3 regions of the Nonomuraea sp. NPDC049758 genome follow, and region 2 is predicted to be linked to each of the others. Evidence: riboswitches for the same ligand, from Rfam matches in the RefSeq annotation. Region 2 holds a riboswitch; each other region holds the start of a gene.

Region 1 (10,123 bases), on a different contig from region 2:
ACCTGCGTTTCCGCAGGTCCTTGGCCGTCTCGCGATGGAGATCGTGTGTGCCCCCTGTAGGATTCGAACCTACGCACCCGGCTCCGGAGGCCGGTGCTCTATCCCCTGAGCTAAGGGGGCGACGAGTGATAAGGCTATCAGCATCCGGGGACCACTCGGCACCAGATAACGCTCCTTGAACGCATCCCGCGAAAACCCCACGTGACCGGCCCGCTACGGGCTAGCTTTGCGCCCGTGAGCGACGTTCTTGGCAAAGTACTGGTCGTGGATGACGACGAGGTCATCCGGCAGCTCATCGCGGTCAACCTGAATCTTGAGGGGTTCGAGGTGTCGACCGCCACCGATGGGCAGGACTGTCTGGATCGCGTGATGGACGTCATGCCGGATGTGATCACGCTGGACGTGATGATGCCCTGCCTCGACGGGTGGGCGACGGCGGAGAAGTTGCGTACGGAGGAGGCGACCAGTCACATCAAGGTCGTCCTGATCACGGCGCGGGCGCAGGACGACGACCGGAGGCGGGGGCTGGGGATCGGGGTCGACGCGTACCTGACCAAGCCGTTCGATCCGGCCGAGCTCATTCAGGTGGTGCGGGAACTCGCGTCCGGGGCGCCGAGTTGATGGGGTTGTAGAACGGCGCCGGAGTGGTGTGCCGGAGGTGGTGGGAGCGGCGGAGATGACGCCGCTCGGGCCGGCTCCGGATGCACGTCGGCGGCGACGACCATCGACGTGAGAGGCGCGACGTGCGTAGTTCGATCTTCGGCAACCTGGCCGGCCAGCCGCTTCCCGGCGGGTTCGCGCTGGAGAACAGCAAGATGCTGCGGGTCCAGTTGCCGCACGAGGTGCTTGCCAAGCAGGGGTCCATGGTCGCCTTCCAGGGGCAGATGGACTTCGACTACGAGGGTGGCGGGCTCGGCAGGCTGCTGAAGAAGGCCGTGACGGGGGAGGGGGCCTCCCTGATGCGGGTGCGCGGCCAGGGGCAGCTCTATCTGGCCGACAACGCCGACGACATCCACCTCTTCTACCTGGAGAACGAGGGGCTGACGGTCAACGGGCGGAACCTGCTGGCGTTCGGGCCGGAGCTCAGGTGGGACATCCAGCGTGTTCAGGGGGCCGGGGTCGCGGCCGGTGGGCTGTTCAACACCACGGTGACGGGCACGGGGTGGGTGGCGGTGACCACGCACGGCACGCCGGTGTTGCTGGACGTGGCGCGGATGCCGACGTTCGTGGACGGGCAGGCGGCGGTGTGCTGGAGCACGGGGCTGCAGGTCGGGGTCAACCGCACGATGAAGGTCGGGGCGTTGATCGGGCGCGGGAGCGGCGAGGCCATGCAGCTGGCGTTCCGGGGGCAGGGGTTCGTCCTGGTGCAGGCCAGCGAAGGTGCGCCGGTGGTGCAGGCGTCCTGAGGTCGTACGGCTCAGGGGCTTGCTGGGTGTGGACAGGTAATTAGCTTATTGCCATACTGGCTCGGTGGATGTGGATCTGGTCAAGGCGCTGGCCAGTGACAAACGGCTGCTCATCCTTGAGTGGCTGCGCGACCCCGAGCGGCACTTCGGCCCGCAGCGCGACGGCGATCTCGTACGCGACGGCGTCTGTTCGTTGTTCATCGCCGAGAAGCTGGGCGTGAGCCGGCCCACGTGCGGCGAGCATCTCAAGGTGCTGGCCCAGGCGGGGCTGATCCGGGGCACGAAGATCAAGCAGTGGGTGTTCTACCAGCGCGACGAGGGCCGGATCGCCAAGGCCAAGGAGATGTTGAGCAGTGACTGGTGACCCGGCTGACGCCTACGAACGTCCCGACGCCTATGAACGTCCCGACGCCGACGAAGGCCCTGACGCCGACCGGCGGACGGATGCCTATGAGCGGCTGATCGCCGATCTCGATGCCGGCGGGGCGCGGTACCGGGTGATCGACCATCCGGCGGAGGGGCGTACCGAGCAGGTGAGCGCCCTGCGCGGGCACGGCGTCGAGCAGGCGGCCAAGTGCCTGATCGTGATGGTCAAGATCGGCAAGAAGCGCACCCGGCACGTGCTGGCCGTCGTGCCGGGCGACGCGCGGCTGGATCTGCAGGCGGTCAAGGGGCTGCTGGAGGGCACGTACGTCGCCTTCGCCGACAAGGACCGGGCGGAGGAACTGGCGGGCAGCGTCAGCGGGACGGTGTTGCCGTTCAGCCATGACCCCCGCCTTGAGCTGGTGGTCGATCCTTCGCTGCTGGAACTGCCGGAGATCTACTTCAACGCCGCGCGCCTCGACCGCTCCCTGGCGCTCGCCACCGACGACTACGTACGGCTGGCCGCGCCCCGGGTGGCCGGCATAGTGGCGGCGGCGGCGCCGGCCGCCGGTTAGCCACCGGCGGGCGTCCGGGGCAGGGCGGCCGGAGGCAGGAGGGGGCGGCGAAGGCGGTGGCCTGCGGGAACGTCGCCTAGGCGGAGGTGGCTTTCACGATCGCGAGCGGCCCGGGCGCGTGGTGCAGCATGGCCTGGCTGACCGAGCCGATGAGCATGCCCTTCAGCGTGCCGTGGCCCCGGCTGCCGACGACCAGCAGGTCGGCCCCGGCCGCCACCTCGCGCAGCACCTCGACGGGATGGCCGTGCACGACGTCCTCGATCACCTCCACGCCGGGATGGCATTGCCGGGGTATGGCGAGGAAGGTCCGCAGGGCCTCGCGGGTCTCGCGTTCGGCCTCCGGATCGGCGGGCCCGAAGCCCGAGGGACGCGGCCAGGCGAACGCCTCCACCGCGCGCAGCCGGGCCCCGCGCAGCTCGGCCTCGGCGAAGGCGAACTTCAGCGCGCGGAGGCTGCCCTCGGAACGGTCGACGCCGACCACCAGCTCACCGCGCGGAACGGCGGGCGGATCGCGGACCAGGACGACGTCAGTCCGGGCATGCGCGGCCACCCCATGGGCGACCGAGCCGAGCAGCAGCCCGCGTACGCCGCCCAGGCCACGACTGCCGACGACGAGCAGGTCGGCCTGCTCGGCGGTCTTGATCAGCGCGGCGCGGGGATCGCCGGGCACGAGTTCCGTGGTCACCTCGGCCCCCAGTTCGCGGGCCCGCCGTTCGGCGGCCGCGAGCACCTCCTTGGCGCCGTCGCGCATCCACTTGCCCACCTCCGCGTACCGGCCGGAGATCGGGCGGCAGACCCAGTCGGGCACCACGTGGGCCACGGTCAGCGACACCCCGCGCAGCACTGCCTCCTTGGCGGCCCAGTCGACGGACAGCAGTCCGGTCGGCGAGCCGTCGACACCTGCGACGATCATGGTCAGGCCACGTAACATTCCACTTCGGCGCGGCGATAGGCCAAGCCCTGTCTGGTGGACTCGTCGATGCACGCGCGCTCGGTCTTGCTGAGGAGCAGTTCGCCGCAGACCGTCACGCCGGAGTACGTCCGGCAGTCGAGTGAACGGTTGCGCCGGCCGATACGGTAGTTGTCCTTGACCGCCTGCCTGCATTTCTGGCGCAGGGCCTGTGTGTCGGCGTAGCGGCACTGGGCGGTCAGCGTCCGGTATTGCTGCTTGCTCACTTCCTGCTGCTCGATGCCGTCCCCAGAGGCGGCAGCCGGTCCGATCGTGGCGAGAGCCACGATCGCGGCCACAGCGGCGATCTTCATCATAGTTCCCCTGAGGGAGTCCGTACCGCCAGGGGCGATCGCCAAACCTGAGGCTGATCGCCATGCTGACGCTCCGGTACGACGAGCCCGCCCCCAGTTGGGAAGGACACGTCCTGCCGATCGGCAACGGAGCGCTCGGCGCCTGCGTGTTCGGGACGCTTGCGACCGAGCGCGTCCAGCTCAACGAGAAATCGTTGTGGACCGGCGGTCCGGGCAGCGCGGAGCCCGGTGGATCCGGCAACTGGCCGGCGGACCGTCCCGGCGCTCTGGACGCGGTGCGGCGGGTCATCGACGAGCGGGGTTCGATGGCGCCGGAGGACGTGGCCGCGATCCTGGGGAACCCGTCCTACAGCATGGTGGGGCACATTCCCGGCTTCGGGGCGTTCCAGAACTTCGGCGAGCTGCTGCTCGACGTGACCGGCGGCTTCTCCGGCGGCTACCGGCGCATGCTCGACCTGGAGACGGCGGTGGCCGCCGTGACCTACGAGGACGCCGACGGCGTGGTCCTCACCAGGGAATATTTCGCCTCGTACCCGGCGCACGTCATCGTCGGGAGGCTGTCGGCGGGGCCTCCGGGACGGGTGGGGTTCACGTTACGCTTCGGCACCGCACATGACGGCGGGGAGGAAGTGACCGCCGAGTCCGGACGGCTGCGCGTCCGGGGCGTGCTCGCCGACAACGGCCGCGGCCGCGCGCACGCTCGGCGTGGACGTCGAGTTCGCCGGACGGCTGCGCGCGGCGGCCGACCGGCTCGATCCGGGGCTGCGGGTCGGCTCCTGGGGGCAGCTCCAGGAGTGGAAGGCCGGCCTCGACGACCCGTCCGACCGGCACCGGCACGTCTCCCAGCTCTACGCCCTGCACCCCGGGACGCAGCTCACCGCCCCCGAGCACCTGGCCGCGGCGCGCACCACCCTCGAAGCCCGCGGCGACGGCGGCACGGGCTGGAGCATGGCCTGGAAGGTCAACTTCTGGGCCCGGCTCAAGGACGGCGACCGTGCCCTGAGCATGCTGAGCGGGCAACTGCGCGCCAGCACGCTGCCCAACCTGTGGGACACCCATCCGCCGTTCCAGATCGACGGGAACCTCGGCGCGACCGCCGGGGTGGCCGAGATGCTGCTCCAGAGCCACGCCGGCGTCATCGAGCTGCTGCCCGCGCTGCCGGCCGCCTGGCCCGCGGGCTCGTTCGACGGGCTGCGCGCCCGCGCGCTCGACCTGGAGACTAGGGCCGGGGAGAGCTGCGCGCTGTCGCCAGCACGCTGAACCACGTGCGGTGGGTGACGTTCGTCTCGTGCCAGGCGACCGCGAACCCGGCCGCGTCCAGCACCGCGAGCAGGTCGCCCGCGTCGCGGTGGACGAACCAGCGCTCGTACTCCGTCCGGTACGGCACCGGCTCCCAGCCCTCGCTGTCGCCCAGGGCGGTGGTCAGCGCGAGCACCCCGCCGGGGCGCAGCGCCGCGTGCCAGGCGCGCAGCGTGGGCTCGGTCTGCTCGGACGGCACGTGCACGAGGGCCGCGGCCGACCAGACGCCGTCCAGGGACGCCGGCGACAACGGCGGGCGTCGCAGATCGCCCAGAACGGTGGGCACGCCGTGCCCGGCGGCGAGCCTGGCCATCTCGATCGACAGGTCCACGCCCACGGTGGTCAGGCCGCGTCCGGCGAACCAGGCCGACTCGCGCCCCGGGCCGCATCCCAGGTCGGCGACCGTGGCTCCGGCCGGCAGGGCTGCGGCGAACCGGTCGCGGAAGGCCGCGAACGAGGGCGGCGGTTCGGTGAACTGCTCGTCGAACTGGCGCGCGATGCGGTCGTAGGTGGCGGTCGTGTGCGCAATGGGATCAGACATCCCCTTGATCCTGCCACGCGCGGGGTTATGATCGCGATGACCAACGCGGGAGCCCGGTGCGGACCGGGCTGAGAGGACGGCTGTCAGCCGCCGACCGCCAGAACCTGCTCCGGATAATGCCGGCGAAGGGAGTTTGCGCGATGAGCGACGCGCGCTTTTCCAAGATCTACATCGGTGACCTTCAGGTGCCGATGCGCGAGGTCAGGCTGTCGAACGGCACGTCGGTGCGGCTCTACGACACCTCGGGGCCGTCGCGTACCGACCGCTCGGCGTGGGGGTCGCCGGTCACCCAGCTCGGCGCCGCGCGGCGCGGCGTGGTGACCAAGGAGATGGAGTTCGTGGCCGTCCGGGAGGGGATGACGCCCGAGTTCGTCCGGCAGGAGGTCGCGGCCGGGCGGGCGGTCATCCCCGCCAACGTCAACCATCCGGAGTCCGAGCCGATGGCGATCGGCCGGAACTTCCTGGTCAAGATCAACGCCAACATCGGCAACTCCGCCGTCACCTCCTCGATCGGGGAGGAGGTCGAGAAGATGACGTGGGCCACCCGGTGGGGCGCCGACACCGTCATGGACCTGTCCACCGGGCCGAACATCCACGAGACCCGCGAGCAGATCATCCGCAGCTCGCCCGTACCGGTCGGGACCGTGCCCATCTACCAGGCGCTGGAGAAGGTGGGCGGGCGGCCCGAGGCGCTGTCGTGGGAGGTCTACCGCGACACCCTGATCGAGCAGTGCGAGCAGGGTGTCGACTACGTGACGGTGCACGCGGGCGTGCGGCTGGCGCACGTCCCGCTGACCGCGCGACGCAAGACCGGGATCGTCTCGCGCGGGGGCTCGATCATGGCCGCCTGGTGCCTGGCCCACCACCGCGAGAGCTTCCTGTACGAGCACTTCGACGAGATGTGCGCCCTGCTGGCCCGCTACGACGTGACGTTCTCGCTGGGCGACGGGCTGCGCCCCGGCTCGATCGCGGACGCCAACGACGAGGCCCAGTTCGTCGAGCTGCGCACCCTGGGCGAGCTGACCAAGATCGCGCACGCGCACGACGTGCAGGTGATGATCGAGGGCCCCGGCCACGTGCCCATGCACAAGATCAAGGAGAACGTCGACCTGCAGCGCGAGCTCTGCGACGACGTGCCCTTCTACACCCTCGGCCCGCTCGTCACCGACATTGCCCCCGGCTACGACCACATCACCTCGGGCATCGGCGCCGCCATGATCGCCTGGTACGGCACCGCCATGCTCTGCTACGTGACCCCCAAGGAGCACCTCGGCCTGCCCAACCGCGACGACGTCAAGACCGGCGTGATCACGTACAAGATCGCGGCGCACGCGGCGGACCTGGCCAAGGGTCACCCGCAGGCCCAGGCGTGGGACGACGCCCTGTCGGACGCCCGGTTCGAGTTCCGCTGGGAGGACCAGTTCGACTTGTCGCTCGACCCGGACACCGCCCGCGCCTTCCACGACGAGACCCTGCCGGCCGCGCCCGCCAAGACCGCGCACTTCTGCTCGATGTGCGGCCCGAAGTTCTGCTCGATGAAGCTCAGCCACGAGGTGCGGGCGGGCATGGCCGACAAGGCGGCCGAATTCCTCGGGAAGGGCGGCTCGATCTACCTCTGACCTGCGCGGTCAGCCCGGGAGCGTCTCGCCGCCGATCGGGGCCAGCACCTCGCCCGTGTAGTACGAGGACAGCCGGTCGGCGGCGAAGAACACGTACGAAGGGGCGATCTCGTCGGGGTCGGCGGCCCGCTTCATGGGCACCTGCGCGCCGAACTTCGCCACCTTCTCCTCCGGCATCGTGGCCGGGATCAGCGGCGTCCAGACCGGGCCGGGGGCGACGGCGTTGATCCTGATGCCGCGCTCGACCAGGTTCTGGGCCATCGAGTAGGTGAAGGCGTTGATCGCGCCCTTCGTCGCGGCGTAGTCGATGAGGGTCTTGTTGCCGCGCAGGCCGTTGATCGAGGAGGTGTTCACGATCGCGCTGCCCTCCCGCAGGTGCGGCAGCGCGGCCTTGGTGACGCGGTAGTAGCTGTGGATGTTGACCGCGAACGTGTGCTCCCACTGCTCGTCCGTCAGCTCCTCCAGGGAGTCGACCGGCGCCTGGTAGGCCACGTTGTTGACCAGGACGTCCAGGCCGCCCAGCTCGGAGACCGCCTGCTCCACGACCGTCGCGCAGTGGTCGCGGTCGCCCAGGTCGCCGGGCAGCAGCACGCACCGCCGTCCCTCCTGCTCGACCAGGCCGCGGGTGTGGTTGGCGTCGTCGTGCTCGTCGAGGTAGGCGATGGCGACGTCCGCGCCCTCCTTGGCGAACGCCACCGCCACCGCCCGGCCGATGCCCGAGTCACCGCCGGTGATCAGCGCCTTCTTGCCCGCCAGCAGGTCCCTGCCTTCGTAACCGCGCATCTCGTCGCGCGGCTCGGGGGACATCTCGTCCGTACGGCCCGGGTACGGCTGGCTCTGGGGTGGTGGTGTCTCCGACATGTCCGGCGATCTTCCCCTGGCGGGGTATCGGTAACGTCATGCTTCGCCCAGATCAGCGGTTGTCTCCTCGTCCGGCCCGCAGCTGACGGCCCTCGGGAAGGAACCGGGGCGCAGGTGATCAGGTGAGCTTGAGGAGGCCGGCGTCCACCACTCGGCGGCCGAAGGGGCGGGCGAGGTCGGCGAGGCGTTCGCAGTCGGGTTCGCCCAAGGCGCCGTAGGCGGGCATGGCCAGGGTGTCGGTGCGGGTTTCGAGGTGGTGGCGCAGGGACTTGCCTTCGGGGGTCAGGTCGTTGTCGGCGGTCAGGAGGCCGCGGGTGCGGAGGGTGGTCTCGGCGTGGGCCCACTGGTCGGGGGGCCAGGCGCGGCTCATGGTGAGGAACGGCTTGGCGACCTCGCCGCTGGCCGCGTGCAGGACGAGGGCTTCGAGGCCGGTGATGCCCTCGGCCAGCAGTGTCGCCACGTGGCCGTCGCCGCGGAACTCGCGCAGGAGGGTCTGGGCGTGCCAGAGCTGGAGGAGGGGGTCGTCGGGCCAGGGGAGGGCGGCGTGGGCGGCGAACAGGGGGCGGCCCTGGGGGTGGTCGCAGGCGGCCTCGGCGGCGCGCCTGGCCAGGGCGAGTACGGGGACGAGGTCGGGCAGTTCGTGGACGGCGGCCCGGCGGAGGGCTTCGGCGGCGGCTTCGTGGCGGGCTTGCAGGACCTGGGCGGGAGTGACCTGGTCCCAGGGGAGGGAGCGGCGTACGAGGTCGGGGTTGAAGTTGTAGAACGTGGCGATGACGAGGTCGGCGGGGGCGGGGCCCAAGGGGGCGGAGCGTGAGGTGAAATATCCGGACATGCCGGTGAGGCCGAGGGCGGCGTAGCGGGTGGTGGCCTCGGGAACGAAGTAGATCATTCCGTGGACGGGTTCCAGGCGGCGCCAGGCTTGGCGGGCGGTCCGGGTGAGCTGCTGGTCCATGGTCAGGTCGGGCCTTTCGCGAACGGCGACGGCGAGGGGAGTGCCTTGCGGGGACGCTTGTGGGGTGTGGAGGAGGCGGCTCGTGGTCAGGCGGTCGGAGGGGATTGGAGGGTGGTGATGAAGTTGGACATTCCGGCTAGCCATCTGTCCGGGGCTTCGGCCTTGCGGCGGTAGAAGTCGGCCACCTCGGGATGGGGCAGGATGTGGAACCGTTCGGCGGCCAGGCCGTCGATCACGGCGGTCGCCACGTCGGCGGGGTCGAGGATCGCGCCCGCCGCCCCCACCGCGCGCGCCGTCAGATGGTCCTCCTCGACGCCGCGTTCCAGCATCCCGGTACGCACGCCCTGCGGGCACAGCACGCTGACCTTGATGCCCTGCGCGGCGTAGTGGATGGCCACCCACTCGGCGAAGGCGATGGCCGCGGCCTTGGTGACGGCGTACGGCGCGTCGCCGGGGCAGCTCACCAGCCCGGCCGCCGAGCAGGTGTTCAGCAGGTAGCCGCCGCCGCGGGCGACCATGCCGGGGATGACGGCGCGGGCGGCGTGCACGTGGGCCAGGACGTTGACCGCGTACAGGGAGGTCCATTCCTGGAGGGGGGCGTCGAGGCCGGAGCCGCCGATGATGCCGGCGTTGGAGCAGAACACGTCCACCGGGCCGAAGGGGGTGGGCTCGGCCAGCGCGGCCACGTCGGACTCGACGGAGACGTCCGCGCGGACGGCCACCGCCCGCTCGCCGATCTCGTCGGCCACGGCCCTCGCGCCGGGCTCGTCCAGGTCGGCCAGCACGATCCCGGCGGCGCCTTCGGCGGCGAAGCGCAGGGCCATCGCCCGTCCGATGCCGCCGGCCGCGCCCGTCACGACGATCACCTTGTCCCGCACCCTCATGAAGACCTCCTGACCGACCAGCCGGTATCAGAACATGATTCTAATGACGACGGGCCGGATGGGAAGGGATGAGAGGTTCCTCATCCTGGCCTCAGGATGGTCTCCTCGGCGAGGCAGACGCTCTACCTCATGAAACGCGTGATGCTCATTCTCGTGGCGCTGACGGCGGCGGGGTTCCTCTCGGCCGGCTGGGTGCGGGCGGCCGGCGACGGGCCCGATCTGGGGGAGTCCGTCACGGTCTCGACCTCGCCGGGGACGCCGGTCGGCGACGTACGGCCGTTCACGTCGCCGGGAACCGAGGCGGAACCCGTCAAGCCGCCCGCGCCGAAGCCCGGAGGCGGCGATGATGATGGCGACGAC
Region 2 (10,123 bases):
CCTCGGCCTTGCCCTCGGGGTCGGTACGCAGCACCAGCCCCTCGGCGGTGTCCTCGTTGTACTCGCCGGCGACCTTGTTGACCTTGAAGCCCTTGCTCGTGGCGGTGCGCTCGGCGACCACCACGTTCTGGCCGACGAGGTCGGGCACCTGCACGTATTTGGTCTGGGAGAAGTACCAGCCGGTCAGCGCCACCGCGACGACCATCACCGCGGCGAGCGTGACCAGGAACCAGTTGGGCCTGAACGAACGCCTGGACGGCGGCGGCGACACCGGCGGCGTCACCTCGGCGCGCGGCTGGATCAGCGTGTGCGCCGGCGCGGCCAGCGGCATCGACGGGGCGCCCGCGCCGCTCGGCCGCGGCGGCATCGACTGGTTGAACACGGCCGTCATGGCCGGCGGGGTGCTCAGCCGGGGCAGCATCCGGTGGGCGTCGACCGCCTCGACCAGCATCGCCGTGGCGTCGGCCGGGCGGTCGTGGGGCTCGCGGGCCGTGGCGTGCCCGACCAGCGTGTCGATCAGCGGCGGCACCTCGGGCACCAGCGACGACGGCGGCGGCACCGTGTCGTGCACGTGCCGGTAGGCCACCGACATCGGCGTCTCGCCGTCGTAGGGCTGCTGCCCGGTCACCAGCTCGAACAGCATGATGCCCGCGGCGTAGACGTCGCTGCGCACGTCGGCGCCGCCGGTGGTGACCTGCTCGGGCGACATGTAGCCGATCGTGCCGATCATCACGCCGGTACGGGTCTGGTTGGTCGCCTCGATCGCCCTGGCCAGCCCGAAGTCGACGACCTTGACCCGGCCGTCGTCGGTCATCAGCACGTTCTCGGGCTTCACGTCGCGGTGGACCATCCCGGCCTGGTGGGCCGCGCCCAGGGCGGCCAGCACCGGGATCATGATCTCCAGCGCCTCGCGGGCGGGCAGCCTGCCGCGCTCGCGCAGGATGTCGCGCAGCGTGCGGCCCGGCACGTACTCCATCGACAGGTAGACGACGTCGGTGTCGGTGCCCTGGTCGAAGACGTGCACCACGTTGGGGTGGGACAGGCTGGCCACCGACTTGGCCTCGCCGATGAACCTGCGGACGAACGCCGGATCCTCGGCGAGCGAGCGGTGCATGACCTTCAACGCGACAGTGCGATCCAGCCGGACGTCGAGCGCCAGGTAGACGGTCGCCATACCGCCCCGGGCGATCCGGCTCTCGATGCGGTAACGCCCATCGAGGAGCCGCCCGACCAGGGGGTCCGCAGTCGTCTTATCCACCACCCCCCTGAGTTTACGGGCGTTTTGCCACCGGCAGGGCCCGCGCGCCCGAAACCGATGCGGAGACGTTCTCGCGAGAGCGGCCCCGACCGGCGGAAGGGCCGGCGTGAGCCGGTCCCTCCGGGCGTCTCATAGGGATCTCCGAGGGGATCTTCAGAGGGGATCGCAGAGGAGATCTCCAGGGAGGATCTTCAGGGCGTCTCCCGGGCGCCTCCGGGGCCTCTCCCGGGCGCCTCGGGGGCGTCTCTAGGGGGTCGTCGGAGAGGACGCCTCGGCGTAGCGCCGGCGCGGGATCCGGCCCGCCTGCCGCGCCTGGCGTCCGGCCGTCACGGCCGCCCTCATCGCCGAGGCCATGAGCTCGGGCCGCTGCGCCCGGGTGACCGCCGTGGCCAGCAGCACCGCGTCGCAGCCCAGCTCCATGGCCAGGGCGGCGTCGCTGGCCGTGCCGATGCCGGCGTCGAGGATCACCGGCACCCCGGCGGACTCCACGATGAGCTCGATGTTGTGCGGGTTCCTGATCCCGAGCCCCGAGCCGATCGGCGCGCCCAAGGGCATCACCGCCGCGCAGCCGGCCTGCTCCAGCCGCCGCGCCAGCGCCGGGTCGTCGCCGATGTACGGCAGCACCACGAACCCGTCGGCCACCAGCCGCTCGGCCGCGTCGAACGTCTCGATCGGGTCGGGCAGCAGCGTGCGCTCGTCGGCGATGACCTCAAGCTTGACCCAGTTCGTCCCCAGGGCCTCGCGGGCCAGCCGGGCCGTCAGCACGGCCTCGCCCGCGGTGAAGCAGCCCGCGGTGTTCGGCAGCACCTTGATGTCGCGGCGGCGCAGCACGTCGAGGACCGAGCCGCGGGCGCCGGGGTCGAGCCGCCGCATGGCCACCGTGGTCAGCTCGGTGCCCGAGGCGACCAGGGCCTGGTCGAGCACCTCCAGGGAGGGCGCGCCGCCGGTGCCCATGATGAGCCGGGAGGCGAACTTCTCCCCGGCGATGATCAGCTCATCCACCCTGCACCGCCGTCAGCACCTCGACGCGGTCGCGGTCGCCGAGCGCCGTCGTCTCCCACGAGCTCCGCGTCACCACCTCGTCGTTCACGGCCACGGCCACGCCGGTGGTGGCGGTGGTCAGCGTCCGTACGGCCTGGGCCACGGTGGTGCCGTCGGCCACCTCGTGTGCGGCGCCGTTGATCGTCACAATCATGAAATATCCCGAAATCTCGCGGGCGAGCACAGCGCGGCCAGCTCGCCCTCCTCACCCGTCAGAATCCCCGCGCCCGTCGAAAGCCTTACCGCCCGAGCCGCTGGCTGTGTGGTTGTCTGTACCGCTGGCTGTGTGCCTGTCTGGGCCGTTGTCGAGGCCGCCGTCGCGGGCCTCGACGTCGCGGCCGAGGGCGTCGCGGACGGTGCCAGCATCGCCGACGTGACCAGGGCCGCCGTCAGGGGGGCCAGCAGCACCCCGCCCCGGTGGTGGCCGGTCGCCAGCACCAGCCCGGGGACCTCGCCCGCCCCGATGATCGGCAGGTTGTCAGGGGTGCCCGGACGCAGCCCGGCGACCACGTCGGCGACCTCCAGCTCGGTGACGCCCGGCACCAGCTCCCTGGCGTCGCGCAGCAGCTCGTAGAGCCCGCCCGCGGTCACCCGGGTGTCGAACCCCAGCTCCTCCTGGGTCGCCCCGAGCACCAGCTCGCCGTCGCCCCTGGGGACGAGGTAGACGGGCGCGCCGTGCACCATCCCGCGTACGCACCGGCCGAGCAGCGGCTGCGGCGAGCGCAACCGCATGATCTGCCCCTTGACCGGCCGGACGGGCACGTCGGCCAGCTGCCCGCTCCACGCCCCGGCGGCCAGCACCACCCGCTCGGCCGCGATCTCCCGCACCGCCGGCTCAGGCTGACCGGGTACGGGCTCAAGCCGCACCCCCGTCACAGCACCTGTCGCAGCTCCCGCCACAGGTCCTGCCACACCGCCTGTCCCAGCGCTTGCTGCACCGCTTGTCCCAGCGCCGATCCCAGCGCTGGGCCCCGAGCCGGTCCCAGCACCGGTCGCGGCGCCTGGAGCGGCGGCGCCGTCGCGCAGCAGGCCGGTCACCCGCGCCCGCACCACGGGCACGCCCAGCCGGTCGAGCGCGGCCAGCAGCGCCGCCGTGACCCGGCGCGGATCGACCCAGGCGTCACCGGGGGCCAGCAGCCCGCCGCGCACCGAAGGGGCCAGCATGGGCTCCAGACGGCGGCACTCGCGCCCGGTCAGCCGCTCGACCCGCAGCCCCAGCTTGTCCATGAACGCCGCCAGGTCGTCGAGCGCCGCGAGGTCGTCGGCCCCGAAGGCGACGTCGAGCGTGCCGTCGGCGCGCAGGTCGAGCGCACGACCAGCGGCCCCCTCCGGCCCGATCACCCCGAACGCGCCCCCGAACGCCTCACCGGCCCTCGCCCCGGCCACGCCACCGGGACCGCCACCGGGACCGCCATTGGGACCGCCGCTCAGGCCCGCGCCGAGACCTGGCCCGAGGCCCGCACCGAGGCCCGCGTCGGCGGCCAGTTCGGCGGCGAAGGACGGCCATCGGCTCAGCGAGGCGGCCCCCAGCCGCAGCAGCGGCTCCTCGGTGTAGGCGACCTCGCTGACGGGCGCCAGCATCCCGGCCGCCGCGTAGGACGCGCCGCGCCCCGGGGCCGGATCGACCACCGTGACGGGCAGCCCCTCGCGGGCCAGCCGCCAGGCGATCGACAACCCGACGACCCCGCCGCCCACGATCACATTCATCCGCGCTCCCTTCGCCGGCATGATCCGGATCAGGTGTCTTGCGGTCGAAGGCCCGTTCAAGCCTTCCTCTCAGCCCGGTGACGGCCGGACTCCCGCGCGTCTTGCGCCTCCAGCCTACGGCCTCGGCGCGACGTGCCGGCACCGCCCCCGTTATGGTCATGAACGTGAACCATGTCGTAGTGGTGGGAGCGGGCCTGGCCGGGCTGCGCAGCGCGGAGGCGCTGCGCGGGCGCGGCTTCACCGGACGGATCACGCTGATCGGCCAGGAGCGCCATCGGCCCTACGACCGTCCGCCGTTGTCCAAGGCCGTGCTGTCCGGCGCGGCCGACTCGAGCTTCCTGGAGGCCGACCTCGACGCGCTGGAGGTCGACTTCTGGCCCGGCGTCACGGCCAAGGCCCTGCGCGAGGGCGTCGTGGAGACGACCGAGGGCGAGCTCGGCTACGACGGCCTCGTGATCGCCACCGGCACCGAGCCGATCACCGTGCCCGGCGACGGCCACCAGCACGTCCTGCGCACCCTCGACGACGCCCACGAGCTGCGCGCCGGGCTCGTGGCCGGGGCCCACGTGGCGATCATCGGCGCCGGCTGGATCGGCGCCGAGGTCGCCACCGCCGCCCGCAAGGCCGGCTGCTCGGTGACCGTGATCGAGGCCGGCCCCACCCCACTGGCCAACGCCGTGGGCCCGGAGATCGGCGCCCGCACGCGACACTGGTACGACGGCATCGACCTGCGCCTGAACACCATGGTCGACGAGGTGGACGAGGGCGGCGTGCGGCTGGTGGGCGGCGAGTTCGTCCAGGCGCACGTGGTCGTCACGGGCATCGGGGTGCGCCCGGCCGTCGAGTGGCTGGCCGGCTCCGACATCGACCTGCACAACGGCGTCGTCACCGACGAGCACCTGCGCACGTCCATGCCGAACGTGGTCGCCGCGGGCGACTGCGCGGCCTGGTGGTCGCGCCGCTACGGCGTCCGGCTGCGCGTCGAGCACTGGGACACCGCGCTCGGCTCGCCCGAGGTCGCCGCCGCGACCCTGCTGGGGGAGGAGGCCGTCTACGACCCGGCCCCCTACTTCTGGTCCGAGCAGTTCGGCCACATGGTCCAGTACATCGGCCACCACCCCTCCGGCGACCGGCTGCTCTACCGGGGCGAGCCCGAGGGCAAGTGGTCGGCCGTCTGGCTGACGTCCGGCGACACCCTCGCCGCCGTGCTCGCCGTCGACCGGCCCCGGGACTACGTGCAGGGCCGTAGGATCATCGAAGGCGGGCATCGCCTCGACACAGAACGCCTGGTAGATCCAGAGGTCCCCCTACGGGATTGTGTTGTTTGAGCAAGGACGGCATGTGGTAGTTGTGGTTTCGTGACGCTTTCTGTTGCACAGATCGACCGGGAGACCGACCAGCTCGTCGACGAGTGGCTCACTCTCCCCGAAGTGGCCTCACGCCTCGACCTCTCGATCGGGCGGGCCAAGCAACTCCTCAAGGACCACAAGCTGCTCGGCGTGCGCCGTGGCGGCGGCGGGCCACAGGTTCCCGCGGTGTTCCTCGACGGGAAGGACGTGATGAAGGGCCTGCCCGGCACACTGACCGTGTTGCAGGACGCCGGCTACGACGACATCGAGTCGCTGCGCTGGCTCTTCACCCCAGACGAGTCCCTGCCGGGGTCGCCCATCGAGGCGATCAAGGCCGGCCGTCACACGGAGGTCAAGCGGCGTGCCCAGGCCCTCGCTTTCTGAGGCCCGCCTCTATCTCTGCACCGACGGCCGCCGCGACCGCGGCGACCTGGCAGAGTTCCTCGACTCGGTGCTGGCCGGCGGCGTGGACATCATCCAGCTGCGGGAGAAGGGCCTGGAGGCACGCGAAGAACTCGCGCTCCTGGAAGTCTTCCGCGACGCCTGCGACCGGCACGGCAAGCTGCTGGCCGTCAACGACCGGGCGGACATCGCCTTCGCCGCCCGGCCCGACGTGCTCCACCTGGGGCAGGACGACCTTCCCGTGACGGTCGCGCGAGAGATGCTCGGCGACGACATCGTCATCGGCCGGTCCACCCACTCCGTCGCCGAGGCGTCCGCCGCGGCCGTGGAGGAGGGCGTCGACTACTTCTGCTGCGGCCCGATCTGGCCCACGCCGACCAAGCCGGGCCGCCACGCGCCCGGCCCGGCGCTGCTTCGGCACGCGGCCTCACTGGGACCGGTCCCGGGGTCGGCCGCGCCGCGGCCGTGGTTCGGGATCGGCGGCATCGACCTCACCAACCTCGACGAGGTCATGTCGTACGGCGTGAGCCGCGTGGTGGTCGTGCGCGCGATCACCGACGCGGAGGACCCGGGAGCGGCGGCGGCCGAGTTCGCCAAACGCCTGACCCCCTGACACTGACCCCCTGACACGATCGGGCGCCCGTCCACGACGGGCGCCCGCAATCCACGGCGAGGCCGCCTGCCGACGCGGGCCGCTCAGGCCGGCCACCGGTACCAGGGGCCCCGGGGTCAGGTCCTGCGGGACGTCGCGGCGATGGCCAGCTCGGTCAGCGCCGTGCGCGACCCGGCGGTGACCGGCGCCTCGTCGAGCGCGGCCAGCGCGTCGGTGAGATAGCCGGCGATCAGGTCCTCGCACTCCCGCAGCGCGCCGCTGTCCGTGATGATCTCGCGCAGGACGCTCACCCCGACCTCGTCGAGCCCGGGGTCGCCGAGCAGCCTGCGCACCGTCGCGGCCGCCTCCGGAGCCGCCCCGGCCAGGGTGCGGGCCACCAGCATCGTGCGCTTGCCCTCCCGCAGGTCGTCGCCGGCCGGCTTGCCGGTCTGGGCCGGGTCGCCGAAGACGCCGAGGATGTCGTCCCTGAGCTGGAAGGCGATGCCGACGCGGCGGCCGTAGCCGGTGCACAGCTCGTCCATCCACGGCTCCAGCGCGCCGGCCGCGAGCACCAGGCCGAGCCTGAGCGGCTGCTCCACCGAGTACTTGCCGCTCTTGAACAGCGCCACCCGCAGCGCCGACTCGAAGGTGTTCTCGCCGTGGGCCTGCTCCAGCAGGTCGAGGTACTGGCCGCACATCAGCTCGGTGCGCATGTGATCGTGGACGGGCTGGGCGGCGGCCAGCGACGCCGGCGGCAGGCCGCTGGTGCGCCACATCTCGCCCGACCACACCAGCAGCAGGTTGCCCAGCAGGATGGCGGCCCCCTCGCCGAACTGCTCGGCCGAGCCGTGCCAGCCCTCCTTCTCGTGCAGGGACTGGAAACGGCGGTGGGCGGCCGGCATGCCCCTGCGCAGGTCGCTCTTGTCCATCACGTCGTCGTGCACGAGCGCGCTGGCCTGCAACAGCTCCAGCGACGCGGCGGCGGTGAAGATCTCGGGCACGTCGGTGCCGCCCGCGCCGCGCCAGCCCCAGTAGCAGAACGCGGGACGCAGGCGCTTGCCGCCGGCCAGCAGGTCGCCCGCGGCGGCGCGCAGCGGTTCGAGCTCGGCGTCGCCCGAGGCGGGCAGCTGCCGTTCGACGAACTCCCCGAGGGCGCGCTCCACCTGGGTGCGCAGGGCGTCCATGCTCGCGGCGTCAGTGGTCATGCCTTGAGACTAGTGGGCGCGGACTCGGGGTCGGGTCCCCGGTCTAGGGGCGGCCGACCCGGACACCGGCCTGTACGCTTGGGACATGGCGCTTGGTCGACCCTCCATCCTGCCCGATCGTGTCCCCACCGTCCGCGAGCTGCTCGCCACCGGTGGCCGGTCGTTCTCCTTCGAGTTCTTCCCGCCGAAGACCGACGAGGGCGAGCGGCAGCTGTGGAAGGCGATCAGGGAGCTGGAGTCCCTGCGCCCCACGTTCGTCTCGGTGACCTACGGGGCCGGCGGCTCGACCCGCGACCGCACGGTCGACATCGTCGAGCGCCTGGCCCACGACACCACGCTCACCCCTGTGGCGCACTTCACGGCGGTCAACCACTCGCTGCGCGAGCTGCGCCACCTGGTCGGCCGCTTCGCCGACGCGGGGGTGCGCAACATCCTGGCCGTGCGCGGCGACCCGCCCGGCGACCCGACCGCCGAGTGGGTGCGGCATCCCGAGGGCGTGCTCTACGCCGAGGAGCTGGTGCGGCTCATCCGGCAGGCGGGCGAGTTCTGCGTGGGGGTGGCGGCGTTCCCGTACAAGCATCCGCGGTCGCCGTCGATCGAGTCCGACACCGAGTACTTCGTGCGCAAGTGCCGCGCGGGGGCCGACTACGCGATCACCCAGATGTTCTTCCAGGCCGACGACTACCTGCGGCTGCGCGACCGGGTGGCGGCCCAGGGCTGTGACACGCCGATCATCCCGTGCATCATGCCGGTCACGCAGATGAGCACGATCGCGCGGTCGGAGCAGCTGTCGGGGGCGCCGTTCCCGGCCGAGGTGGCGGCCCGCTTCGAGGCGGTCGCCGACGACCCGGCCGCGGTGCGGGCGCTCGGCATCGAGCACGGTGCGGAGCTGTGCCAGCGTCTGCTCGACGAGGGCGCGCCCGGCATCCACTTCATCACGTTCAACCGGTCCAGCGCCTCGCGCGAGGTGTTCCAGCGCCTGACGCCGGTCGCCGCCAGCGCCTGATCCCGGCACCGCCTGATCCCGCCATCGCCCGACCCCGCCCATGCGGATGCCCGTCACCCGCCCGCAGGGGGACCGGGCGGATGACGGGCAGGGGGTGGTATCCAGTCGGTAACGTGTCCGTCACTTTCTGTCATGAAGATGCCCTCGGGCATGACCTGGCAAACCCTGCGAGTACCGGCTTTACCTGCGGTGATGTGCGACGCCCTCAGTCGAGGGGGAGTGGGCGGCCGACGATCGCGTACTCCTCGTGGCCGCCGGGGAAGACGAAGCGGGTCAGCAGGTCGGCGAAGCCCATGCTGGCGTAGAGGTGACGGGCGGCCGTGGGGCGGTCGTGCGTGGACAACACCGCCGAGCGCTCGGCGCGACCGGCGCACAGGGTCCGGATCATGGCCCGGCCGATGCCCTTGCCCTGGTGGTCGGGGTGCACGTGGATCTCGGCCAGCTCGAACGCGTGGCCCATCCAGGCGTGCGCGGCCTCCTCGCCCGCCTCGTCGGCCAGCGCCCTGCTCACCACGTCGTGCCACCACTGGCCGGTCGCGCCGCGGAAGCCGTACGCGAAGCCGACGATCCGGGGGCGCGCCACGCCGGTCGGGTCGCGCAATTCTGCGAAATAGCACTGGAAATGGGGATATGTGCCGTGGTTTCGCATGATGGTCTTGCGGCCGGCGATCTGCTCGGGGGGCGGGTTCATCGCCGCCGTGTAGATGTCGATCACCGTGTCCAGGCGTTCGGTGAACTCGGCCGGGCCCGCCCCGCGAAACTCGATCACTCGTCGCACATTACTCGACGTCGACCGGAGTGCCTCCGGTGATCGCCAGCAACTCCTCGAACGTCGTCGGGAACACCGTCAGCGGGTGGCCGCCGGCCGCCCACACCACCTCGTGCTTGCTCAGCCAGTTGTCCACCAGGGTGCGGACCGGGGCCGGATGGCCGACGGGGGCCACCCCGCCGATCGGCTGACCGGTCGCGGCCCTGACGAACTCCGGCGTGGCCCGCCGCACCTTGGCGACGCCGGCCGTACGGGCGATGAGCTCGACGTCCACCCGGTGGGCGCCGCTGGTCAGGACCAGCAGCGGCGCGCCGTCGGCGTCGAAGATCAGGCTGTTGGCGATCGCCCCCACCTCACAGCCGAGCTGGGCGGCCGCGGTCGCCGCGGTCGGGGCCTTCTCGGGCAGGACGACGATCTCTCCGGTGGCGCCCGCCGCGCGCAGGGCGGCCTCCACGACGACGGCGTTCGCCGGCAACTTCTCGGACATGAGGACACTCTAAACAGGTTGACCGGCTTATTACCTGTTCATGGTGGGTGGTGTAGGGTCCATCGATCCGGATAGTTCGTGATATGAGAGGTGGTACCGGTGGGGGCTCGACGGCTGCCCGGAGTGGCTGCTCTGCTGACGGCTGGGGCCGTCGTACTCACGGGCTGCGGCGCGCAGGCGGACCTGTCAGCCGCGACGACCATCACCGGCGCGTCCGGCACGCCAGGCGCGGCGGGGGCCGAGGCAGGCCCGGCGAAGGCGCCCGTCACGGCGCCCGTCACGGCGCCGCGCAAGACGCTGAAGCTGG
Region 3 (10,123 bases), on a different contig from region 2:
CACCAGCCGCCTGCTCTCCCCCACCACCCGCCTGGCCAGCACGAACGCGACCCCGAGCCCCACCAGGCCGCCCACCGCGACCACGCTGAGCACGAAGTCCTTGACCGCCCCCTCGATGATCATCTTCATCGTGATGGCGACCACGCCCGCCAGCGTCGCCGCCACGGCGACCACCACCACGACGGCCAGCATCACGCCGATCGACCTGGTCCGCAGCCGTCCCATGGCCCATACGCCGGCGGCGGCGACCAGCAGCCCCAGCCCCGCCGAGACGGCCACGACCATGGGCAGCTCGCTCACCGACACCATGGGATCGGGAGGCGTCACCCCGCGCTCTCCATCGGCTCGTACCGGTAGCCGACACCCCAGACCGTGACGATCCGCCGCGGCTCGGTCGGGTCCGCCTCGACCTTCTCCCGCAGCCGCCGCACGTGCACGGTCACGGTCGAGGAGTCGCCGAACGACCACCCCCACACCTGGTCGAGCAGCGCCGACCGGCTGAACGCCTGCCGCGGGTTGCGCATGAGGTAGGCCAGCAGGTCGAACTCCCTGGCCGTCAGCATCACCTGCGCGCCGCCGAGCCGCACCTCGTGGGCGCCGACGTCCACGACGAGGTCGCCGTCGCGCAGGACCCCGGTGCCGGCCGTGACGGACGCCCCCCGCGCCCGGCGCAGCACCGACTGCACGCGCAACGCCAGCTCCCGGGGGCTGAACGGCTTCGTCACGTAGTCGTCGGCCCCGGTCTCCAGGCCCACCACCCGGTCGATCTCCTCGCCGAGCGCGGTCAGCATGATCACCGGGACCGGCCACCGCTCCCTGAGCTTCCTGCACACCTGGAGCCCGTCGATCCTGGGCAGCATCAGGTCGAGCACCATGAGGTCGGGCGGGTCGGCCAGGGCCCTGCGCAGCGCCTCGGCGCCGTCGCCCACGCACTCCACCTCGTGCCCGTCGCGCTCCAGATAGCGCGCCACGACCTCGGACACGGTCGGATCGTCGTCGACCACCAGGATGCGGGTGTTCACCGTCTCACCGTACGGCTGAGCCCCACGTGGCGGACATGGTGGCGGACATGGACGTCACAGGTTCGTAAGCCTCGCGGATCATGCTCGGAGGACGTACGGTGGCCTCATGAGTAGAGTCGTGATGCTCGTTTTAGGGACCCTTCTCGGTCTCTTCGTGCTGTTCAACTTCCTCCTGCCGTTGCTGGCAGGTCTGTTCAAGCTCGTCCTGATCGTCGGGGTCGTCGCCCTGATCGTCTTCATCGCGGTCACCGTCGTCGGTAAGTCCCGTTCGTCGCAGTGACGTCGCTTCTGTTCGATCCGTGGCTGGTGGGGATCACCATGATGGCGATCCTCCTGCTGGCCACGTGGGCGGCCACGTTGCCGCCCGTCCTCGGCGGTGAGTCTCCCGGCTTCCCGCTGACCTACGCGCGCCGCACGGCCTTCCAGCGGCTGCGTGATCCCGACGCGGCCGGACGCCCGCGTCCACGAGCGCCTTAGGCGAGCCCCGCTTCCGTCAAAGCGGGGCTCATCGTCATGTGTGAGCCCTGATCCGTCGTCATGTCTGAAGGGCTCATGATCGATTCACTTGTCACGTTCGTCATCGGCGTGTCCGGCGGCCACGCCGCGCTCGCCATCGTGCTGTTCACCCTCGCCGTACGCCTGGTCCTGCTGCCGCTCAACGTCCGGCAGGCGCGGGCCGGCCAGGTCCGGCAGCGGCTCGCGCCGAAGCTGCAGGAGCTGCGCGAGCGCCACGGGCGCGATCCGGAGCGGCTGTCCAAGGAGCTGACCGCTCTGTACGCCCGGGAGGGCACGTCGCCGTTCGCGGGGATCTTGCCGATGCTGGCGCAATTGCCGTTCCTGTGGCTGATGTTCAGGGTGGCCACGCACCCGACGGCACTGGCCGGTCACACTCTGTTCGGGGCGCCGCTGGGCCAGCAGCTCGCGGGTGTGGTGGCCAATTTCGGTCTGATCAGTTGGCCGGTTTCGGTCTTTGTCATCGTGATCGCGGGGCTCGTGCTGCTGGCATGGCTGTCGGCCCGCTCGATCAAGGTGTCGGAGGAGCAGCCGGAGTTGCTGCGCAAGGTCATGCCGCTGTTGCCGTACGGCTCCGCGCTGGCCGTGCTCGTGCTCCCCCTGGCGGCCGGCCTGTACCTTCTGGTCTCCACGGCGTGGGCCGTCACCGAACGGGCCGTACTGGCGGCCAGGACCGCCTAACCGGCCTCCTTCAGGGCCGCGACCTGCCCGTTCACCGCCGCCCCGTTGGGTGCGGGCAGGATGGCCCACACCGTCGTCGTGTCACCGTCGTGACGTACCCCCCAGCTCTCAGCCACGTATTCGACGATCCCCAGCCCCCGGCCCCCGAGCGAAGACAGGGTCGGGCGGCCCGCCCGCGGCTCCGTCGCCGCACCCCCGTCGCTGACCGCCACCTCTATGTGATCGTCGCTACGCATCCAGGCGACCCTCACCATGCCTGAAGGCAGCGGATGCGCGTGCCGCAGCGCGTTGCTCAGCAACTCGCTCACCACCAGCACCGCATCGTCGATCGCGGCGGTGTAGACCCCACAATCCTGCAGGTCAGTGCTCAGACGCTGGCGGGCGACGGCGACGCTGGACGGCGCGTACGGCAGCAGCACCACGCTTGACACACCCACCTCCCCGTTCCCTGTGCCCCCCGCGGGAACACTCCCCGGTACGACCGAAATGCCCCGTTAGCCAATCGCAGAAACCGCATCTCGATCACAGCTTGTACACATTGGACGATAGATCAGCTCAACTGTGACCACCTCGTTACCGCATCGGTGTGTCGGATCGGATAGGGGAAGCGCGCCTCAGGATCAACCGCATCCTCGTACCCCCTCCGGGCCTCGGTTGAGCACTCACTTCTCCCCCCTGTGCCCTGGCCAGACTGCGCACGATGTAGAGGCCCAGCCCCACTCCACCAAAGCGTCTCCGGTCCCCGCTGTCCACCTGGACGAAGCGCTCAAAGATCCGTTCGCGGTCAGGCGGTGGGATTCCGACCCCCTCGTCATCCACCACTACGACCACGCCGTCGTCTTCGGGCCAGGCTTCAACACAGATCAATCCACCCATTGGGGAATATTTAAACGCGTTCTCCAGCAATTGCCCCAAAACGATGTCGGTTGCCAGGGCGTCACCCAGCACCTTCGGCAATTCGTCCGGGATGCGCACTTCGACGCGGTGGCGGTCGGACAACACGGGGAGGCCGAGCGTGGCCGCGTGGATCCGGGCCGCGAGGTCGAACGCCTCGATCCGCACGGCCAGCTCGTCCGCGCCCGCCCTGGCCCCCAGCAGCAGGTGGTCCATGAGCTGGCCCAGCGATCCGGCCCGCTCGGCGATCGTGTGCACGGCCGAGCGGCGTTCCGCGTCGCTCATCTTGTCCCAGCGCGCGTCGAGCGTGCCGGCGAACCCGCGCACGATCGTGATCGGCGTGCGCAGCTCGTGGCTGGTGGTGGCCAGGAAGAGGTCCTTGGCCTCCTCCAGCTCCTTGGCCTGGGTGACGTCGCGGAAGTCGATGACGATCTCGCCGGTCTCCTCGATGCGCGCGCTCACCACGTCCAGCCAGCGCCCGTTCTCCATCTGGAACGTGAGCTTCTCGCCGGGGCTGGGCAGCGGGAACGGCGGCGGGCCGCCGATCACCGCGTCGGCCGGGAAGGCGGTCAGCTCGGCCGCGGCGGGGTTCCAGCGCACGACCCGGCCGGCGTCGTCCAGCACGGCGATGCCGTCGGCGCTGGCGTCGAACACGGCCCGCTCGTGCGCCCGCTGCCGCACCGCCTCCTGGTAGGCCACCGCGTTGCCGACCGCGATGCCGGCGTGCCCGGCCAGCAGTTCGAGCAGCTCCAGCTCCAGGTGGCCGGGGGCGGGCCCGGCGAACAGCGCGTAAAGGGCCCCGTAGGGGCGGCCGCCGACCGCGGCCAGGCCGAGCGCGATCGTGTGCAGCCCGTTGAGCCTGGCCCACACCAGGTCGCCGAGCCCCTGGGACTCCAGCATGACGGTCTTGCCCGTCCGTAAGAGCTTGTCCACCAGGCTCGTCCGCAGGCCGGTGGTGGTGCCCCTGAGCGTCTCCGGCAGCCGGTACGTGCTGACCAGCCGCAGCCGCTCGCCCTCGATCAGCACGAACCCGCCCGCGTCCGCGCCCGTCAGCTCGGTGAGGCTGGCCGAGATGCGGTCGAGCACGGCCGGCAGCTCCCGCTCGGAGTTGATGTCGCCGACCACGTCGGTGAGCCGGCGCACCAGCCTGGCCCGGCGTTCCATGCGCAGCCCGGCGACCTCGTCGGCCCGCGCGGGATGGTGGGCCAGGACGTAGCCGACCACGGAGTTGCCCATGCGCAGGGCGTTGATGTCCACCCGCAGGTCGAGCGGCCTGCCGTCCTTGTGGACGCGCTTGGTGCGCAGCGACACCTGGCCCCCGGTGCGGACGCGCTCCAGCACCGCGTTGTGCTCGGCGGCCAGCTCGTCGGGGACGATCGGCGCCCGGCGACCCAGCATCTCGGCCGCCGTCCAGCCGAACAAGTGCTCGGCCGCCGCGTTCCAGACCAGCACGCTCTGGTCGCGGTCGAGCGCCACCACGGCGTTGGGGGACCCGGCGAGCACGGCGCGAGCGATCTCCTCGTCACTGCCGACCCATGCGTATCCCACACCTCCATAGTGCACGTGGCGTGGTGGGTCTGACGGGCGATCCGTCCGATACGCTGCGCTCACGAAGATTCCGGTGGCTGAAACGGGTGAGAGGCATGTCGAGCAGCGACCTCGATGCCCTGCTGAGAGTGACCTCCAGCACCTACAAGGGAGAGGGGCCCCCGGGCATCGCGTTCGGCACCTACGACGGCGCGGTGGGCAGGCTGGTGCTCGCGGTGACCGGCAAGGGCATCGCGGCCTGCAGTTTCGAGGCCGAGAACACCGTGTTCGAGCGGGTGGCCAAGGAGGTCGGCACGTTCATCGGGCCCGACGCCCGCCGCCTCGACCCGGTGCGCCGGGAGCTCGACGCGTACTTCTCCGGCCGGCTGCGCACCTTCGCCACGCCGGTCGACCTCGCGCTGGCCACGCCGTTCGCCCGTACCGTGCTGCAGAAGACCATGGCGGTGCCGTACGGCACGACCACGACGTACGAGGAGATCGGCGCGAGCATCGGACGGCCGCGCGCCCTTCGCGCGGTCGGCAACGCGATCGGCGCCAACCCGGTGTGCGTGATCGTGCCCTGCCATCGGGTGGTCCGTGAGGACGGCGAGCTCGGCGACTACGCCGGAGGCGTGGCCGCCAAGCAGCACCTGCTCAACGTCGAACGCCGGGTCTCAGCGGGCCGCTGAGCGGCGCCGGCCGAGCACGCCGATGAGCAGCGTCACCAGGGCCGCGACCAGCGCGCCGCCGAGCGCGCCGTTCATCCACGGCTCCCGCGTGAAGCCGACGGCGTCGCGGGCGGACGCCCAGAAGTCGTCCCAGCCGGCGACCGTGGGCGTCGAGGTGGTGAACCAGTAGGCGGCGAAGCCCAGCGCCCACGGCAGCAGCATCAGCCAGCGCGAGGGCGCGTCCTCGGCGGTGTTCCAGCGGGCGGCGCCGCCGAGCACGAAGTAGTCGACGGCCAGCACCGCGAACATCGGCACGAACACCGCGCCGATCACCCCGAGGAACGCGCCGTAGGAGGTGACGTCCACGACCAGGGCGATCGCGGTGGTGAGCACGCCGATCGCGGTCGAGACGACCCGCCGGTCCACCTTCGGCATCAGGTTCTGCAGCGAGACGGTGGTGGAGTAGACGTTGGCGAAGGACTGGTCGGTCTCGCGCAGCACCAGGATGCCGAAGAACAGCGCGCCCAGCGGCGCCGCGACGAACGGCTGGAACACGACCATGCCGTCGGCCTGGACCGCCTGGGCGCCCGCGATGGCCACCGCGTACACGCCGAGGGCCAGGCAGGCCACCTGGGCGACGGTGTAGCCGCCGACGACGCCGGTGAAGGCGGCCCGGCTGGAACGCGAGTGCCTGGCGAAGTCGGCGGCCATCGGCACCCACGACACCGACAGGGCGATGACGTAGTCGACGGCCGGGGCGAAGGCCGTCCACGACCCGCCCGTGTACGTCGGCGCCTCGCCCAGGAACGACACGGTGAACCAGATCAGCGACACGATCACGCCGGCGGTCACGTACCGGCGCAGCAGCCTGATCGATCCGAGCGGCCAGACGGCGAGCGCGGTGGTCAGCACCCCCGCCACCACCACCCACACCTGGTACGGGACGCTCCCGAAGATCGCGTTCGCGGCCTTGGCGATCACCCAGAGCTCGAAGGCCCCCCAGCCGAGCATCTGCACGATGTTCAGCACGGACGGGACGTACGACATCTTCGCCCCGAACAGCCCGCGCAGCAGCACCATCGCCGGCCGCCCGGTCTGCGTGCCGGGGATGGCCGACAGGCCGACCATGGCCGTGCCGATGAGGCTGCCGACCACGGCGGCCGTGAGCGCGGCCACGAGGCTGAGCGGCGCGTTGGTCAGAGGATCGATCAGGACGAGCGCGCCGGAGAAGCCGAGGAGGCTGACACCGAGGTTGGCCCAGAGCGCGCCCTGGTCGAGGACGCCGAGGGTCTTGGGGGGCGCGCCGTCAAGGGTCAGCGGAACTTCGTCGACGACATGCGTCATCGCACACTCCCTACGCCGGCATTACCCGGACAGGTTCAGGCGGTCGGCAGCGGCTGTGTTGCTGCCCTCTCAGCCCGGCACCCCGAGCTCCCGCGACTATGCAGTTGGCGCCCTCATCATGCCTCAATGGCGGCGGAACCGCCACAGTGGGGCATTCAGGCCACGAAAGGATCCTGCCCGGTCTCGCTGACCATGGGACGGCGGGCGAACTCCCACGACTGCATGCCGCCGCCCACGTTGACGGCGTCGCGCCCGAGCTGGTTGAGCCACGCCGTGACCTGCATCGACCGGCCGCCGACCCGGCACACCACGTAGACGGTGCGGTCGGCGGGCACCTCCTCGACCCGGCCCTGGATCTGCGACATGGGGATGTGCACGGCCTCGGGGGCGTGGCCGGCCAGCCACTCGTCCTGCTCGCGGACGTCGAGCAGGTAGGCGTCGTCGGGAACGGCGGTCACGTCGATCTCTGGAACGGTCATGCCTCCATCATCCCGCGCCCGGGACCCTACTTGAGCAGGCGCGACATCCGCCGGTCGGCCAGCGGTTTGCCGCCCGTCTGGCAGGTCGGGCAGTACTGGAGCGCGGAGTCGGCGAAGGACACCTCGCGGATCGTGTCGCCGCACACGTCGCACGGCTGGCCGGCCCGGTTGTGCACGCGCAGCCCGGACTTCTTCTCCGCCTTGAGGTCCTTGGCGGCCAGCCCGTGCGCCCGTTCGACGGCGTCGCGCAACGTCGTCACGATGGCCTCGTGCAGGTCGGCGATCTGCGCGTCGGTCAGCGTCGCGGCGATCTTGAACGGCGACATCTTCGCCGCGTGCAGCACCTCGTCGGAGTAGGCGTTGCCGATGCCCGCGATCACCTTCTGGTCGCGCAGCAGCCCCTTGATCTGGGTGCGGTTGCCGCCCACGATGCGCTTGAGCGCCTCGACGGTGAAGGCGTCGTCGAGCGGGTCGGGGCCCAGGGCGGCGACGCCCGGCACGTCCTCCGGCTTGTCGGTGACGTAGACGGCGAGCCGTTTCTGCGTGCCGGCCTCGGTCAGCTCGAAGCCGGGGGCCAGGCCGTCGTCGTCCGGGGCCAGCCGTACGCGTACGGCCAGCGGCCCCTTGCCCGGCCGCACCGGCCGCGCGCCGGTCAGGTCGTCGCGCCAGCGCAGCCAGCCGGCGCGGGCCAGATGGATGATCAGGTGCAGGCCGTCGCAGTCGAGGTCGAGGAACTTGCCGTGCCTCGACACGTTCGTGACGGTGAGCCCGCCGAGCGCGGTGACCGGCGGGTCGAACGTCTTGAGCGCCTGGAAGCCGACGACGTCGACGCCGGCGATCGAACGGCCGACCGCCCGCTCGCGCAGGAAGTTGGTGAGCGACTCCACCTCGGGAAGTTCCGGCATGCCCCCAGGGTATGGCGCGCGCCGGGCCGGCACGCGACTACGGCACGTCCCAGAAGGCGAGCTCGTGTGCCATGCCCTCGGCGAACAGCGCCTCCGCCCGTACGGGGTCGGGGTCGGCCTCGTCGATCATCTGCCCGATCCGTACGGTCAGCGCCGCGAACGCCGGGTCGGCGTAGGTGTCCACCCAGGCCCGGTACCGCGGCTCGGCGGGCGGGTTCTCGGCAAGAATCTTCCCAAGACTCGAATATCCCCACATACACGGATAAAGCGCGGCCAACCCCTCCCCGTACGACCCCGCCGCCTCCAGCAGGAACGCCGTGTACGCCACACACGCCGGCCCCTTCACCGCATTGTCCAGATCGGCCCCGAACTCCGCCGACAACGACCGATGCAGCCGCAGTTCGTCGTGGTACGTCGCGTACGCCAGATTCACCAGGTCTCCCAGATGCCCGTCCGGCGCCTGCCAGGCCAGCCTGGAGAACACCCGCACATAGTCGAGCAGGTACAGGTAGTCCTGCTCCAGCCAGGACCGGAAGACCGGCTCCGGCAGGTCGCCGCGCCCGATGCCGGCCACCGTGGGATGGTCCAGCTGCGCCTGGAGCAAGGGCCGGCCGATCGCGTGAAGTCTTTCCGAAATGCTCATGCCTGGGAGGTTAGTGTCGGGACATGACCGTGACGATTGCCGAAGAACTCCTCCTCCTCGCCCACGACGAGGAAGCAGGCAAGCAGCTCATCGGGGGCGTCCAGCTCGACCCCGCGCTCGGCGGCGCGATCCTCGCCGAGCTGGCCGCCGCGGGCCGCGTCGAGCTGGCCGACGACAAGGTGACGGTGACGGACCCCACCCCGCTGGGCGACGCCGAGCTCGACGCCGCCCTCGCCCGCATGGCCGAGGACGGCAAGGCCAGGAAGCCCGCGTGGTGGGTGCAGCGGCTGCAGTCGGACAAGCTGCGCAGGCGCCTGCTCGCCAGGCTCGCCGAGGCGGGCGTGCTGGCCGAGGAGCGCGGCCGGGTCCTGGGCATCTTCCCGACCACGCGCTGGCCGGAGTCGGACCCCCAGGTGGAGGCCGACGTGCGCGAACGCGTCACGGCCGTCCTCGCGGGCGCCGACCCCGACGAGCGCACCGCCACGCTGATCGCGATCATGCACGCGGCGAAGCTCGACCGCAAAGCCTTCCCGGGCGCCGACCGCGAGCGCGTCAAGGAGATCGCCGAGGGCGAGTGGGCCGGCCAGGCGGTCGCCAAGACGATCACCGCCATCACCGCGGCCATCGCCGCCACCGCCTCCACCGCCGCGGTCGTCGCCGCCACCACGACCTGAGCCCGGGCCCTCCCGCGAGGCGCGCCTCGCGGGAGGGGGTCAACCGGCGTCCACGATCTCCTTCGGCACCGGCTTGTCGGCCTTCAGCGCGTCGAAGAGGGCCAGCGCCTTGAGCCGGTCCCACTTGACCGCCGCGCCGCCGCCGGCGACGATCTCGTTCCCGCCGAACGGCACCACCGTCGTGACCGGGCTGTCGCCCATCGCCAGCCCCAGCGAGAGCATGTCGAACGCGCCGGTGCCGGAGTCGACCTCGACCGCGTCCGTGGCGCTCATGGCCAGCGGGATCGAGGTGAACGGGTTGATCAGCACACCCGGGCTGGCGGCCTTCTTCACCACCGCGCCGAGGAACTGCCGCTGCCGCTTGGTGCGCTCGAAGTCCGGCAGCGCGCCGCCCTTGCGGGTGCGTACGTAGCCGAGGGCCTGGGCGCCGTTGAGCACCTGCTTGCCCTTCTTGAGCTTGAGCCCGGCCTTGGGGTCGTCGACGTCGGCCCGGACGTTGATCTCGACGCCGCCGATCGCGTCCACGATGTCCACGAAGCCGGCGAAGCCGATCTCCATGTAGTTGTCGACGTGCACGCCGGTGACCGTCTCGATCGTGCGGACCAGCAGCTTCGGCCCGCCGGACGCGTACGCCGCGTTGAGCTTGTCGCGCCCGCGCCCCGGAATCGTCACCGCCGAGTCGCGCGGAAGGCTGACCAGGGTGGGCTTGTCGCCGTTGTCGGAGATGTGCAGCAGCATCATCGAGTCGGTGCGCTGCCCGACCGCGCGCCCGG

Evidence for each region. Region 2 has a riboswitch for thiamine pyrophosphate ahead of AB0J46_RS15655 (FAD-dependent oxidoreductase). Riboswitches for the same ligand answer to the same signal wherever they lie in the genome.
Region 1: it holds a riboswitch for thiamine pyrophosphate, as region 2 does, so the genes downstream of both, thiC (phosphomethylpyrimidine synthase ThiC) here and AB0J46_RS15655 (FAD-dependent oxidoreductase) in region 2, are expected to answer to the same signal.
Region 3: it holds a riboswitch for thiamine pyrophosphate, as region 2 does, so the genes downstream of both, AB0J46_RS07955 (cytosine permease) here and AB0J46_RS15655 (FAD-dependent oxidoreductase) in region 2, are expected to answer to the same signal.

Annotation. Positions count from the first base shown of each region.
Region 1 is NZ_JBFAMZ010000001.1:454,626-464,748, reverse strand. It holds tRNA gene AB0J46_RS02210 (tRNA-Arg) at 49-120, opposite strand; gene AB0J46_RS02205 (response regulator) at 235-621, shown strand; gene AB0J46_RS02200 (AIM24 family protein) at 744-1,406, shown strand; gene AB0J46_RS02195 (winged helix-turn-helix domain-containing protein) at 1,471-1,770, shown strand; gene AB0J46_RS02190 (YbaK/prolyl-tRNA synthetase associated domain-containing protein) at 1,760-2,344, shown strand; gene AB0J46_RS02185 (universal stress protein) at 2,421-3,257, opposite strand; gene AB0J46_RS02180 (hypothetical protein) at 3,260-3,610, opposite strand; partial or broken gene AB0J46_RS02175 (glycoside hydrolase N-terminal domain-containing protein) at 3,670-4,236, shown strand; gene AB0J46_RS02170 (glycoside hydrolase family 95-like protein) at 4,313-4,867, shown strand; gene AB0J46_RS02165 (class I SAM-dependent methyltransferase) at 4,827-5,447, opposite strand; TPP riboswitch at 5,483-5,595, shown strand; gene thiC (phosphomethylpyrimidine synthase ThiC) at 5,588-7,066, shown strand; gene AB0J46_RS02155 (SDR family oxidoreductase) at 7,076-7,927, opposite strand; gene AB0J46_RS02150 (hypothetical protein) at 8,046-8,879, opposite strand; gene AB0J46_RS02145 (SDR family NAD(P)-dependent oxidoreductase) at 8,966-9,763, opposite strand; gene AB0J46_RS02140 (hypothetical protein) at 9,893-10,123, shown strand, end outside.
Region 2 is NZ_JBFAMZ010000005.1:288,594-298,716, reverse strand. It holds gene pknB (Stk1 family PASTA domain-containing Ser/Thr kinase) at 1-1,258, opposite strand, end outside; gene AB0J46_RS15665 (thiazole synthase) at 1,505-2,260, opposite strand; gene thiS (sulfur carrier protein ThiS) at 2,253-2,453, opposite strand; gene AB0J46_RS15655 (FAD-dependent oxidoreductase) at 2,450-4,006, opposite strand; TPP riboswitch at 3,996-4,112, opposite strand; gene AB0J46_RS15650 (FAD-dependent oxidoreductase) at 4,165-5,334, shown strand; gene AB0J46_RS15645 (Rv2175c family DNA-binding protein) at 5,365-5,739, shown strand; gene thiE (thiamine phosphate synthase) at 5,717-6,370, shown strand; gene AB0J46_RS15635 (polyprenyl synthetase family protein) at 6,487-7,554, opposite strand; gene metF (methylenetetrahydrofolate reductase [NAD(P)H]) at 7,640-8,560, shown strand; gene AB0J46_RS15625 (GNAT family N-acetyltransferase) at 8,766-9,329, opposite strand; gene AB0J46_RS15620 (YbaK/EbsC family protein) at 9,340-9,816, opposite strand; gene AB0J46_RS15615 (L,D-transpeptidase family protein) at 9,916-10,123, shown strand, end outside.
Region 3 is NZ_JBFAMZ010000002.1:703,853-713,975, forward strand. It holds gene AB0J46_RS07915 (HAMP domain-containing sensor histidine kinase) at 1-327, opposite strand, end outside; gene AB0J46_RS07920 (response regulator transcription factor) at 324-1,022, opposite strand; gene AB0J46_RS07925 (hypothetical protein) at 1,129-1,302, shown strand; gene AB0J46_RS07930 (DUF6412 domain-containing protein) at 1,299-1,499, shown strand; gene AB0J46_RS07935 (YidC/Oxa1 family membrane protein insertase) at 1,575-2,216, shown strand; gene AB0J46_RS07940 (ATP-binding protein) at 2,213-2,638, opposite strand; gene AB0J46_RS07945 (PAS domain-containing sensor histidine kinase) at 2,790-4,658, opposite strand; gene AB0J46_RS07950 (methylated-DNA--[protein]-cysteine S-methyltransferase) at 4,754-5,326, shown strand; gene AB0J46_RS07955 (cytosine permease) at 5,312-6,649, opposite strand; TPP riboswitch at 6,640-6,753, opposite strand; gene AB0J46_RS07960 (rhodanese-like domain-containing protein) at 6,805-7,128, opposite strand; gene AB0J46_RS07965 (DNA-formamidopyrimidine glycosylase family protein) at 7,155-8,033, opposite strand; gene AB0J46_RS07970 (TenA family protein) at 8,071-8,676, opposite strand; gene AB0J46_RS07975 (GPP34 family phosphoprotein) at 8,700-9,350, shown strand; gene AB0J46_RS07980 (LCP family protein) at 9,390-10,123, opposite strand, start outside.